DNA from 3 places in the Colwellia sp. SU-HH01217 genome. Region 2 is predicted to be linked to each of the others. Evidence: predicted binding sites of a transcription regulator. Region 2 holds the regulator's gene; each other region holds the start of a gene.
The links. Region 2 encodes NrdR, which represses ribonucleotide reductase genes. Its sites were predicted from a motif close to AAACACNANATNTNGTGTTT; they were not measured.

Region 1 (4,417 bases), on a different contig from region 2:
CTATTTAACTTGCTTATTCTAGTTGCTAATATAACCTCAGTTAACTTATTCAATTATTCACACTATAAAATAACCTATACTGCTTTGTTTGACCTTGGGATTGGTTTAGAATCAAAAGCATCGTTATTTGTTATTAAACTTTTAGAATTTATTATGCCGCATTCAGCCCAAACAGAATCCATTAACGTTAACCCCAATGAAATTGCAAAATTTGAACAAATAGCATCCCAGTGGTGGGATGAAACTGGTGATTTTAAACCTTTGCATCAAATTAATCCGCTGAGACAACAATTTATTATTCAACATGCGGGCGACCTCTTTGAAAAAGTTGTCATTGATGTCGGTTGTGGTGGTGGCATCTTATCTGAAAGCTTGGCTAAATTAGGCGCAGATGTAACTGGCATTGATATGGGTGAAGAACCTTTAAATATAGCAAAACTACACGCTTTAGAATCTAATACTCGCGTTAGCTATCAACAAATAACAGCCGAAGAGCAAGCACGTAAAATGCCGCAAACATATGACATTGTTACTTGTATGGAAATGTTAGAACACGTGCCAGATCCTGAATCAATCATTAAAGCCTGTGCACAAATGGTAAAACCTGGTGGTTTGGTCTTTTTTTCTACTTTAAATAAAACTATTAAGTCTTATTTATTAGCAATAGTCGCCGCAGAAAAAATATTTAAACTTGTCCCAAATGGTACCCATGATCATGAGCACTTTATCAAACCCTCTACTCTTATTGGATGGGCAGAAAATTTTGAGCTTAAATGCATTGACGCTACAGGTATTCATTACAACCCAATCACAGAAAATCATAAGCTTGCGCCTGGTTTAGACGTTAACTATATCCTTTGCTGTAGAAAATTATCATGATGAAACTTAAACAACTTGATGCGATATTATTTGATTTAGATGGCACATTACTTGATACAGCAAATGATTTAGGTGCTGCTTTAAACCATGTTTTAACACAGCATAATTTGCCGACGGTTAGTAAAGAGCGTTTCCGTCCGATAGCATCAGATGGCGCTAAAGGATTATTAGAGTTAGGATTTGGCGACCAACTTAAAAACTTTAATTATGATGACTTACGTATTGAATTTCTTGATTATTATCAAAAAAACATAGCTATTCACACCTGTTTATACCCTAAGATAGAAGATTTACTTACTTTATTAAACGCTCAAAATATCCCGTGGGGAGTAGTAACCAATAAACCTATTGGTTTAACACAGGAGCTATTACCTCACTTTAGTTGTTTTTCTCACTGTAAAAGTGTTATCGGTGGTGACTCTTTACCGACGAGAAAACCCCACCCAGCGCCATTACTCTTTGCTTGTGATGAAATGGGTGTTCAAGCAAATAATTGCATATATGTTGGTGATGCAATCAGAGATATTGAAGCAGGTAATGCTGCTAATATGCTAACGATTGTTGCCAAATGGGGATACATTTCTGACAGTAATGATTGCAAAGATTGGCAAGCTAATATACTCGCTCAAACACCGGCAAATATTGCCGATTTGATTTTATAATCAAGTTGTTTAAACATTAAACAAGATATTAAACTATTGTTTTTTTTGGATATTTATTCCGTTATTACATTAAGTAATAACGGAGTTAAAACTTTGATTAAAATATTTTATAGCAAGAAATAAAATCAAAAAAATCGTTGCCTTTTAGATATCTCTAAATGAAATAGCCTTACTCAGTTAGTTATCACTAACATAATTTATTTATGAATAATTTATCAACAAAGCACCGCCAGATTAGCACTTGCATTAACCTTAAAACCCCATTATCTTGTGATTGTATTTTAAATAAACCCCTACATATAGTGAATAAACAGGCTGTTAAATTACTATATATGGACATACTAATAACAATTGATTTTCAGGACTTTCATGGATAACAATCTCTTTGTAACAAAACGTAATGGCGAAAAAGAACCAATCGATTTAGAAAAAATCCACAAAGTGATCGCTTGGGCTTCCGATGGCTTAGATAATGTTTCTGTTTCACAAGTTGAATTAAAATCGCATATTCAATTTTATGATGGAATTAAAACAGCCGACATTCATGAAACTATCATAAAATCTGCCGCTGACTTAATTTCAGAAGAGAGCCCTGATTATCAATTTTTAGCCGCCCGCTTAGCCGTTTTCCACTTACGTAAAAAAGCTTATGGCCAGTTTGAGCCACCTAAATTATACAGTCATGTTGTTAACATGGTTGAAACAGGTAAGTATGACCAACATTTATTAGCTGATTATACTGAAGCTGAATTTGAAGAAATGGAGAACTTTTTAGAACATAGCCGAGATCTTAACTTTAGTTACGCTGCAGTTAAGCAGCTTGAAGGCAAATATTTAGTTCAAAATCGCGTCAGTGGCGAAATTTATGAAAGTGCACAGTTTCTTTATATTCTCGTTGCTGCCTGTTTATTTGCAAAATACCCACAAGCGACTCGACTTAACTTTATTCATAAGTTTTATGACGCAATTTCTACGTTTAAAATTTCGTTGCCGACACCAATTATGGCTGGTGTTCGCACCCCTACTCGTCAATTTTCATCATGTGTATTAATAGAATGTGATGACAGCCTTGATTCAATCAACGCAACCTCTAGTGCGATTGTAAAATATGTATCACAACGTGCTGGAATTGGTGTCAATGCAGGTAGAATTAGAGCTTTAGGTAGCACTATTAGAAATGGTGAAGCTTTCCATACAGGCTGTATACCTTTTTATAAACACTTTCAAACAGCCGTTAAAAGTTGTTCTCAAGGTGGGGTTCGAGGTGGTGCTGCCACATTATTTTACCCGCTGTGGCATTTAGAAGTTGAAAGCCTACTTGTATTGAAAAATAACCGCGGTGTAGAAGAAAACCGTGTTAGACATTTAGACTACGGTGTTCAATTTAATAAGTTGATGTACCAACGCTTAATAAAAGGTGATTTTATTACCTTGTTCAGCCCGAGTGATGTCCCTGGTTTGTATGACGCATTTTTTTCTGATCAAGATAAATTCGATCAACTTTACGCTCAGTATGAAGCTGATGACTCTATTCGTAAAAAACGCATTAAAGCCATTGAGTTATTTACTTTATTTGCTCAAGAGCGCGCGAGTACCGGTCGTATTTACTTACAAAATGTTGATCACTGTAATACACACAGTCCATTCGACCCTTTGCAAGCGCCTATACGCCAAAGTAATTTATGTTTGGAAATCGCATTGCCAACCAAACCGATGTCGGATGTTAATGATCCAAATGGTGAAATAGCGTTATGTACGTTATCTGCTTTTAACTTAGGTGCCATTGATAGTATTGATGAACTAGAAGGATTAGCAGACCTTGCCGTACGTGCATTAGACAGTCTTTTAGATTATCAAGACTACCCTGTACCAGCCGCACACAGCGCGACGATGGGCCGTCGAACCTTAGGTATTGGTGTTATTAACTACGCCTATTATTTAGCAAAAAATGGGAAATTCTATTCTAACGGTAGTGCGAATAACTTAACGCATAAAACGTTTGAAGCTATTCAGTATTACTTATTAAAAGCTAGTAATCTATTAGCTAAAGAGCAAGGTGCCTGCCCTAAGTTTAATGAAACACGTCTATCACAAGGTATTCTTCCAATTGATACCTATAAAAAAGAAATTGATAACATTACAGGTGAGCCGCTTCATTTAGATTGGGAAGCACTAAGAGCGAGCATTAAAGAATACGGTGTAAGAAACTCAACGGTTTCAGCATTAATGCCTTCTGAAACATCTTCTCAAATATCTAATGCGACTAATGGTATTGAACCACCAAGAGGCTTAATTAGTATTAAAGCGAGTAAAGATGGTATTTTGAAACAAGTAGTACCTGAATATGACAAACTAAAAGATAATTACGAATTGCTGTGGAATATGCCTGATAACCAAGGCTATTTAGAGTTAGTAGGTATCATGCAAAAATTTGTAGACCAAACAATTTCAGCCAATACTAACTATGATCCCTCACGCTTTGACGGCGGAAAAGTACCCGTTAAGCAGATATTAAAAGACATTTTAACTGCTTATAAACTTGGGGTTAAAACAATGTATTATCATAATACTCGTGATGGCGCAGACGATCAGGTTGAAGTAGAAGATGATAGCTGCGCTGGTGGAGCTTGTAAAATCTAGCCCAGGCTAAATTTTACACTGTAAGCCGTTAGCGTCGTAAAACATTCAAGCAATAATTTAGCTTTTTATTCATACAAGCTAAATTATTGCTTCATATATTTTAAATAAAAATAATTAATTGAGTGATATAGCTCAGTCGGTAATATCAGATCTGACTAACTGGTATTACAAGGAGATTTTAATGTCGTATACCACATTTAACCAAGCGCCAAATAATGCATTGCAAGAACCGATGT
Region 2 (4,417 bases):
CAATCATTGATCATGGAAGACTTATTTAAAGGGCTACCGGTGAGTTGGAGTTTATTGTTTTTTACCGGTTTTGTGACTATTTCAATGACAGCATTACTTGTTAAAGCAATGGCGACAAAACTTAAGTCAGAAAAAGTCGTGCTAGCGTTGAGTTAGTGAATAAAGTAACGGTTAGTGCTAGTTTATTCGTCTTTGCACTAACCGTCAACGAACGACCCCCTAAAATAGAGGAAACCTTGAAAAATCATCATTTATTTAGTCAATGGATGACTGAACACGAGAAATTAATTCGCCATTTAATTATTGGTTTTGAAGCGAATGCTGCGCTGCAAGATGAATTATTCCAAGATATTGCGCTAAACATTTGGCGGGCATTACCAAGCTTTCGAGAGGATGCAAGCGTAAAAACTTTTGTTGCTCGAATTGCGCATAATGTTTTAGCGACTCATGTTGCTAAAACCGTTAGAACATTAAAAACTGAGCCTAATAATGATGATAAAGAGCCAGAGCATAAATCGACTCTGCACACACCTTATCAAGCACTAGATCAAAGCCAAAGGCAACAACGACTATTACGTTGTATTCGTCAATTAAAGCTCAATCAACAACAAGTTATCACCTTAGCGCTTGAAGGCATGAGCTACCAAGAAATCGCTGAAACCCTCGCCATTTCAACTAACTTGGTTGGCGTTAGATTAAAGCGGGCTAAATCCTCATTAACTCAATTGCTGGAGGGTTAAATGAAACACGAAACTACAAAAACTCAAACTAACCATCAAGATCAACAACAGTCAAAGTCTCAAGCACAAGGTAAGCCACTTGAAGATGAGTGGCTAGCAATTAGTGACGATTGGCAGTCCCAACCTTACGAGAAAGTCGATATGCTGAGTTTGTTAACGCAAACAAAGCGTAAAATGAATTACAGTAAAGCTATATTGGCTTTCGATATTTTTGGCACATTTATTTTAATAGTCGCTGCAATTTATGGTTATTTTATTGGGCAATGGGAAACACCAACAATTATCTATTTAACTGTTGGTGGTTTGTTGTCGATAGTGTTTGTTTATTATGAAGTGAAAATTAGACTGGCGTCATGGAGACTCTTTGACATAAATCCAGAAAATGTCCTTGAAAATGCGATAGCAGGTTGCAAATCGTCAATCCAATATATCAAGCTAGTTAAACTTTCCTGTTATGGCTTAATGCCTATAATGAATTGGTATTTAGTTGAGATAATTAGTATGCAAGAAAAAGCCATACTTAAACCTTTAATTATCGCAAATAGTTTACTTATTGGTATGTATCTTATTGCACACTATTACCATATAAAACGTAAAAACGAGTTAACGCAATTAATGTACTCATTGGATAGATAAATTCATGAATTTATTTTATTTCTGAATTATATTTTGGTGATTGTGTTCTTGGTTGTATTAAATTTGTTGAAAAATCACTTTTAGTTGGTTATATTCTTCTGGTTGGTAATTTGGTGCTTGCGTTAAAAGTTTTTACTGCATAATTCATGATAATTTGAGCTAAGACATCACGGTTTATTTATATACACCATAGTTAAATTAAGGCAGAATATGCCGCATTATTTTACCTAAACTTTTTATGCATTCGTGCTAATTTAATCTGATGCGCAGCGTTTTTGCTGACCACTTGAGGAAGAAACATGTTTACACGTGATATGAATATTGCTGATTTTGATCCTGAACTTTATGAAGCAATGACCAAAGAAACCGTTCGCCAAGAAGAACATATCGAACTTATTGCTTCTGAAAACTACTGTAGCCCTCGCGTGCTTGAAGCACAAGGTTCGCAGTTAACGAATAAATACGCGGAAGGTTACCCAGGTAAACGTTATTACGGTGGTTGTGAGTACGTTGATGTTGCTGAGCAATTAGCGATTGACCGTGCTAAAGAATTATTTGGCGCGACTTATGCTAACGTTCAGCCTCATGCTGGTTCTCAAGCAAATGCTGCTGTTTTCCAAGCACTTGTTTCTCCAGGTGGTAAAGTATTAGGTATGAGCCTAGCTCATGGCGGACACTTAACGCATGGATCGCATGTAAGTTTCTCAGGTAAATCGTATGAAGCGTTTCAATACGGCTTACACCCTGAAACTGGCGATATTCATTATGAAGAGCTTGAGCGTTTAGCCCAAGAGCATAAACCTGAAATGATTATCGGTGGTTTTTCTGCGTTCTCTGGTGTAGTTGATTGGGCGCGTATGCGTAAAATTGCTGACAGTGTTGGTGCATATTTCTTTGTTGATATGGCTCACGTTGCAGGTTTAATTGCTGCAGGTTTATATCCTAACCCAGTGCCACATGCACATGTAGTGACAACAACAACGCATAAAACATTAGCTGGCCCACGTGGCGGTTTAATTATCTCTGGTTGTAATGACGAAGATGTTTATAAAAAATTAAACAGTGCCGTTTTCCCAGGTGGCCAAGGCGGCCCATTAATGCACATTATTGCGGCTAAAGCGGTTGCATTTAAAGAAGCCTTAGCACCAGAGTTTAAAGAATATCAACAAAATGTATTAGCTAACGCTAAAACAATGGTTGCTGTGCTACAAGAGCGCGGTTACAAAGTTGTTTCTAACGGTACTGAAAACCATTTATTACTTCTTGACCTAATTGATAAAGATATCACTGGTAAGGATGCGGATGCGGCGTTAGGAAATGCTCATATCACGGTAAATAAAAACTCAGTGCCTAACGATCCTCGTTCTCCTTTTGTAACTTCTGGATTACGTTTAGGTACACCTGCAATTACCCGTCGTGGTTTTGGTCTTGAAGAAACTCAAGCATTAACAGGTTGGATTTGTGATATTTTAGATGACATTGAAAATCAAGATGTTATTGAAACAGTTAAAGCCAAAGTTAGTGAGCTTTGTGCACGTTTCCCTGTTTATCAAAAATAAACAATTAGTCACTTTATTGGTGAATAATAGAAATAAAACAAGTTAATTTAGATTAACCAGTTGTTTTACATTAAAATGGTCGCATTAAGCGGCCATTTTTGTTTTCTAGTACCAGAAAACTGTGCTCGAAAATTTGTAAAGGTGAATAAATGCATTGTCCATTTTGCGCAACAGACGACACTAAAGTTATCGACTCTCGATTAGTTTCTGACGGCCATCAAGTACGTCGTCGCAGAGAATGTTTAGCGTGCCATGAAAGATTTACAACGTTTGAAACAGCGGAACTTGTCATGCCTCGTATTATTAAAAGAGATGGTTCCAGAGAGCCTTTTAATGAAGAAAAAATGACAACTGGTCTAATGCGAGCATTAGAGAAAAGGCCAGTAAGTACAGAGCAAGTTGAGTCTTCTATTATTACTATTAAGTCGCAGCTTCGAGCAACAGGTGAGCGAGAAATACCTAGTGAACTGCTAGGCAGTTTAATTATGGAACAATTGAAAGAATTAGACAAAGTCGCCTATGTTCGATTTGCTTCTGTGTACCGCTCTTTTGAGGATATTCGTGAGTTTGGTGAAGAAATAGCGCGTTTAGGTGGTGACAGTATTGCTGCTAAACAAGGTAAAAAAAGTAAAAAAGGTCAATAAGCGTGAGCGAGTTTAGTAAACAAGACTACTTATTTATGCAGCGCGCGATTACTCTGGCTAAGCAAGGTCGATATACCACATCGCCCAACCCTAGAGTCGGTTGTGTAATCGTTAAAAATCAACAGATAATTGGTGAAGGTTTTCATCAGCGAGCGGGTTTAGCTCATGCAGAAGTCAATGCTTTATTAGCCTGTAACAAGGCTGGAGAAACTCCAAAAGGAGCTACTGCTTATGTCACTTTAGAGCCATGTAGTCATGTTGGAAAAACGCCACCTTGTGCGAAAGGTTTAATTGAGGCTGGTATCAAGCATGTCGTTATTGCTATGGTTGATCCCAATCCTCAAGTGTCAGGTAGTGGGATTACTATGCTAGAGCAGGCAGGTATTACTACGGCCATCGGTTTGCTTGAATCAGATGCAATACAGCTGAATAAAGGGTTTATTCACTTAATGACCACAGGTTTACCTTACGTTCGCTGTAAAATGGCAGCAAGCCTTGACGGTAAAACTGCGATGGCTAGTGGCGAAAGTAAATGGATAACATCGTCGCACGCTAGAAAAAATGTACAAGCACTTCGAGCACAAAGTTGTGCGATTATTACAGGTGCTGATTCGGTGATTACCGATAATGCCAAGATGACTATTCGCTATCAAGAGCTTGAGGAGGCAGTCAAAACCTTCCCTGAATCTAAGCTAAGGCAACCTGTTCGCGTGATTATTGATTCACAGCAACGTTTAACACCTGATTTAGCTTTATTTCAGTGCGAGTCACCGATAATTTTAGTTGGCACAGGCATTGAAAGTACTAACAAGTGGCCTCATTTTGTAGAACAACTTCA
Region 3 (4,417 bases), on a different contig from region 2:
CTGCGTGTCATTATTAATGCGCATTGTCGCTAAGCGAGGCATTAATCCATAACATGAAAATGCTAAGCCAATGGGAATAAGCGCCATGCCAATTAACATGGTGTTATCCATTGGCATACCAGCCATGTGATAATTCATATGGCTGGCGTGGATAAACATGGGAATGTGAGACAGCACACCTAAGGTAATTAACAAACAGCCAAACCAAAATGCGATAGGGTGATGAAATAAATATTCTTTAGTGCTCACAGTGTTTGCCTTAAGGATCAAAAAACAATAATTAAAATGACAGAGGATTTAACCGTATTGTTAAAGCCACTGATTCTAGCAACTGTTTTAACTTAGCCCTAGCATTTTAATTGTGAAGTTAGGCAGACTGTCGATGATAATGTCGTAAACCATGTTCTTTCTGCCTACCTTGACTAAAAGCCGTAACGCGCTTTAAGTAGCCGATCACTCGGGTGCCATGGTCTATATTATTACTGCCACAACTACTGCATTGATACAAAGTGCGCTTATCAATTTTTTCACAATGATTACAAATGGTAATTTTGACGTTAATGCAAAAATAGTTGCACCCAGTTGCTGCTGCAACATCAAAGAGTTTTACATAAGCGTCTTCGGTTAAGCTCTCATCTAAATTTAAGTGCAGCGCTGATCCACCATCAAGGTATTGGATCATTTCTTTTCCGTGCATAACAAATTTGTCTAAGTGATTGGTATTGTTATCCTCCACTAGATAAAAATAGGAGTTATAACAGTCACGATTAACTTTGTAGCCATCCTTTTTATCCCATTTGGCATTTTTAACGCCTAAATTCTCAGCAGGAACAAACTCTGTATTGAATAAAAATCCATAATCTATTTTTGCTTGTTTATTCGCTTGGTAAATTACCTGCAATCGTTCACTGACAAATTGTTTATATGGTTCATTATTACCGACAATTAAACCATGAAACTCGGCAGCTTCCGCCATGCCATTAATGCCTATGGTTAAAAATTGTTTATCCAAATTTATAAAGCCCGCATCATAAACTGCTAAGGCCCCTTTAGCTTGATAGTCTTGCATTAAAGAGCGGTAGGCAACTTGGTATTTTTGCACTTTTTCAATTTCTGTTTTTAAATCTCGGCCATCCTGTTCAAGGCGATTCATGTTGATAGTGATCACATTAATAGATCCTGTGGCTACACCTCCGGCGCCTAAAGTATATGAAAAAGTATTATCTGAAATTTCATTACGTAACCGACAACACGAAGCAAGAGAGTCGGCACTGTCAGATAAATAAACGAAAAAGGAGTTACCTGAGGCTTTTTCTTTAGCAAGCTCACGAGCAAATTTTTTGTCTTTACACTGACCGTTTTCTGTTAGCATGGCTGCGGTTATTACTGGAAAAGTTAAAACAGCATGTTCACGCTCTTTGTTGATCCATGTTAAGAAAAAAGCCTGTAAACGTTCAACTGACGACCAATCGGGCTGACTAAAGTCAGGAAAAACAAAGTTTTCAAACATCGACTTAAAGTAAAACTGATCAAATAGGGAGATATTCCAAAAGACACTTTGATAACCCCTAGCTGCTGCAGGTTGGTTAATCGCATAAACAACGTGTTGAAGGTGGTTAGCAATTTCCTTTTCATGAGTTGATAAGTAATCATTACCAAACTCTTTACGAGCAAAATAATCAAAATAGCTAATAAATTCAACGGTGGCAATTGCGCCTGCAAATTGAGAAGAAATAGCAAAAACTAGGTTAACAAAAGAGCCACAAAACGACTCCAAATGTTTAGGTGCTTTAGATTCTCCTCCTAATTTTGTTAAGCCATCAAGTAGAAATGGATACATACTTATTGATGCGCAGTAGGGCTTTAAGCTTGTTTCGTCGTGCACATAAATTTCGTGATCTTCAATTTGACGCTGATACTCGTTAGCTAATGTTTTATCAAATAATAAAGCAATTTTATCAGCGACTAATGCGCGATTAATTTGTAGAAAACAATCCTTTAGTAATTCAGCTTCTAACGTGGCAATATTTTTATGTGTTACATTAGCATTTGCATCCATTTTAGAGCCGTCAGCAGCATTTTTTGCTGAAAAATACTCGGTTATAAAGAGTTTTTTGTTATCGATTTGTTGTTTGTTAAGCCGCAACATTATGTTCTTCTCCTTGATGTGTTTTAAGATCAGTTGTTCGAAATAAATGATTAAGGTTTTTACCTGTTGATACTTCAATAAATTGTTGATTAGTTGTTATTTGGTTTAACCCTCCTAGTTCAGGTATCCATGGTCCTGTTTTTAAGTAGGTTAAGTGTTGGGTTATGCTGATATCAATGTGCTTTCTTCCGCTATAAAGGCAACTCTTTAAACCTAAATTATTGGCAATGATTAACTTTTCGACTAAAGATGTTGCTTGCCACTCGCCACCAAAAAAACAAACACAAGTAATAAGCCCTTGATATTTATTTAACCAATCAAGGTAACTCTGGTTGGTTAATTGAGTGCCATGATGCTTGTTCCATAACTCAGTGCTATGGCAGCCTTTGCAACCAATATTACAACCCGAAATGCTAAAGCAAAGGCTAATTTCGTTAGGAACTTCTTGAAAGACAATTGAAGGTGAAATGCAGTTGAAAGTCATTTTTGTCCATATGTTGTGTGTTATTTTTATTTATACACAATATATAGTTAAAGGGCATTGTGTTGAGTTGATGTAGATCATATTTATCTTCAACATTTTTTAAATTTTCTATCTATGGTGTTTGTCATGTTTGTCATGTTTGCCTTGTCTATATAGGGTGTTTTTAAAAGTGCTTAAGTAACAATGACCAGTCTTGTATTACTTAAAAGTATCAATGTAAAGATGTGTCAAGAAAGGTAAAAGAGTGCAAAGCAGGGAGAGAAAATCGAACTAATCAGAAAAATTACATTCTACTAGCCTGAATTTTTAATGATTTAAAGGAAAGTAAATGTGTACTCAAATAAGGCTAGTTAATTTTTTTAGATTACCTTCAGTTCTCGCTAGTATGGTGATATTAGGATTATCCGCTTGTGGTTCTAGTGATGATGCAAGTGGCGTGGGTTATGTTCAGTTATATAATGCCTCACCCAATTCTCCGGCAATATTTTTAGTGGTGGATAAAGACGATGATGATGACTTCGTGGAGAAAACACATTCAAGTGTAGTTTATGCTCAGGCTGGGGGCTATTTTGAATACGATGCTGCAACTTATGATATTGATTTGTCTTGGAATGATGGTAGTAGTGATTTAGAAGTGCTCAACGAGACACAAATAAAAGTATCAACAGATGTCTCCCAGCTTATTGTTATAGCCGATGATATCGCCGCCTCAGAAGTGTTAACTTTTGATATCCCGATTATTGATGATGATGACGACGACGATAATGATCTGTTTAATTTACGATTAATTAATATGCATAACTATTCGGGCGGTGTAGATGTGTATCTATCTAAAGCTAATGAAACGTTTAATGAGGCTGTGTTATTTGGGCAATTAGCTTATAAAGAAATGGCGGAAAATACCAAATATGATCAAGACGATTACGTATTTTATTTAACTGCATCAGGCAGCAGTGAAGTGCTTTATCAATCGGAAGAAATAGCTTTTGTGTACCCTTCACAGTATTTACTGATCATTCGTGCAAATAGTGGTCCAGGAGATTCGCCTTTTACATTAGATTATATTGCTAAATCAACAGGAGCTACTGAGTTTCAAGATGCTGATTCAAGTGCTGAATTTAGAGTTTATAATGGCTTAACGGAACATTATTTATTACCTGAATATGCGAATATTTTTAATCTTTATATCAATGGTATTGATGAAACTGCAGAGGTTGCTTCATTAAGCTTTGGCGAGTTCAGTCAAAGGATCAGTAAAGATTTTGGTGATTATAGCTTAGATTTAACTATTCCAGAAACAGGTGAAGTGATTGTTAAAAATCATTTAATGACCTTAAATTCAGGTAGCGATAAAACGGTATTTTTCTACACCAAAGAAGAAGATATTAGTGATGATGACGAAGAAGAAGAGCTGGAAATTACTTTAAATTCTTTAGTGGTCAATAACAGTAATCGAGAAAGTTTTTACGATCATCAAGTGAATATAATTAACTTAATTGATGACTTTACTAAAGTAGCTGTTTTCTTTGTTGAGAGTAATGAAACCATAGATTCAACGGGTAACGATAAGCAGGTGCCTTATGTGACACCGCAATCTATTACGTTATTAAATAACACCTATAGTGTGTATGTTGTTGGCGAAGAAAACTCCAGTGAAATGATTTTAGTGAGCACCGAGCTTATTTTAGATGATGAATCTGATGATTTGTTTTTGATTCTCGAAGAAGATGTTAACTCGAGTACTGGCTATAAATTGAAATTTAGTCAGCAAGCTGAATAAATCT

Region 1: the regulator NrdR is predicted to act here: its motif matches at 1,830-1,849, upstream of nrdA (class 1a ribonucleoside-diphosphate reductase subunit alpha).
Region 3: the regulator NrdR is predicted to act here: its motif matches at 2,666-2,685, upstream of nrdG (anaerobic ribonucleoside-triphosphate reductase activating protein).

What each region holds. Positions count from the first base shown of each region.
Region 1 is NZ_BAAJLX010000008.1:94,569-98,985, forward strand. Features, by position in the region: gene ubiG (bifunctional 2-polyprenyl-6-hydroxyphenol methylase/3-demethylubiquinol 3-O-methyltransferase UbiG) at 154-879, shown strand; gene AC27G3_RS11465 (HAD family hydrolase) at 876-1,541, shown strand; gene nrdA (class 1a ribonucleoside-diphosphate reductase subunit alpha) at 1,911-4,181, shown strand; gene nrdB (class Ia ribonucleoside-diphosphate reductase subunit beta) at 4,363-4,417, shown strand, end outside.
Region 2 is NZ_BAAJLX010000002.1:274,205-278,621, reverse strand. Features, by position in the region: gene AC27G3_RS04425 (ABC transporter permease) at 1-156, shown strand, start outside; gene AC27G3_RS04420 (RNA polymerase sigma factor) at 156-740, shown strand; gene AC27G3_RS04415 (hypothetical protein) at 741-1,376, shown strand; gene glyA (serine hydroxymethyltransferase) at 1,676-2,935, shown strand; gene nrdR (transcriptional regulator NrdR) at 3,085-3,579, shown strand; gene ribD (bifunctional diaminohydroxyphosphoribosylaminopyrimidine deaminase/5-amino-6-(5-phosphoribosylamino)uracil reductase RibD) at 3,582-4,417, shown strand, end outside.
Region 3 is NZ_BAAJLX010000015.1:59,243-63,659, reverse strand. Features, by position in the region: gene AC27G3_RS15705 (MFS transporter) at 1-249, opposite strand, end outside; gene nrdD (anaerobic ribonucleoside-triphosphate reductase) at 368-2,149, opposite strand; gene nrdG (anaerobic ribonucleoside-triphosphate reductase activating protein) at 2,136-2,633, opposite strand; gene AC27G3_RS15690 (DUF4397 domain-containing protein) at 2,962-4,413, shown strand.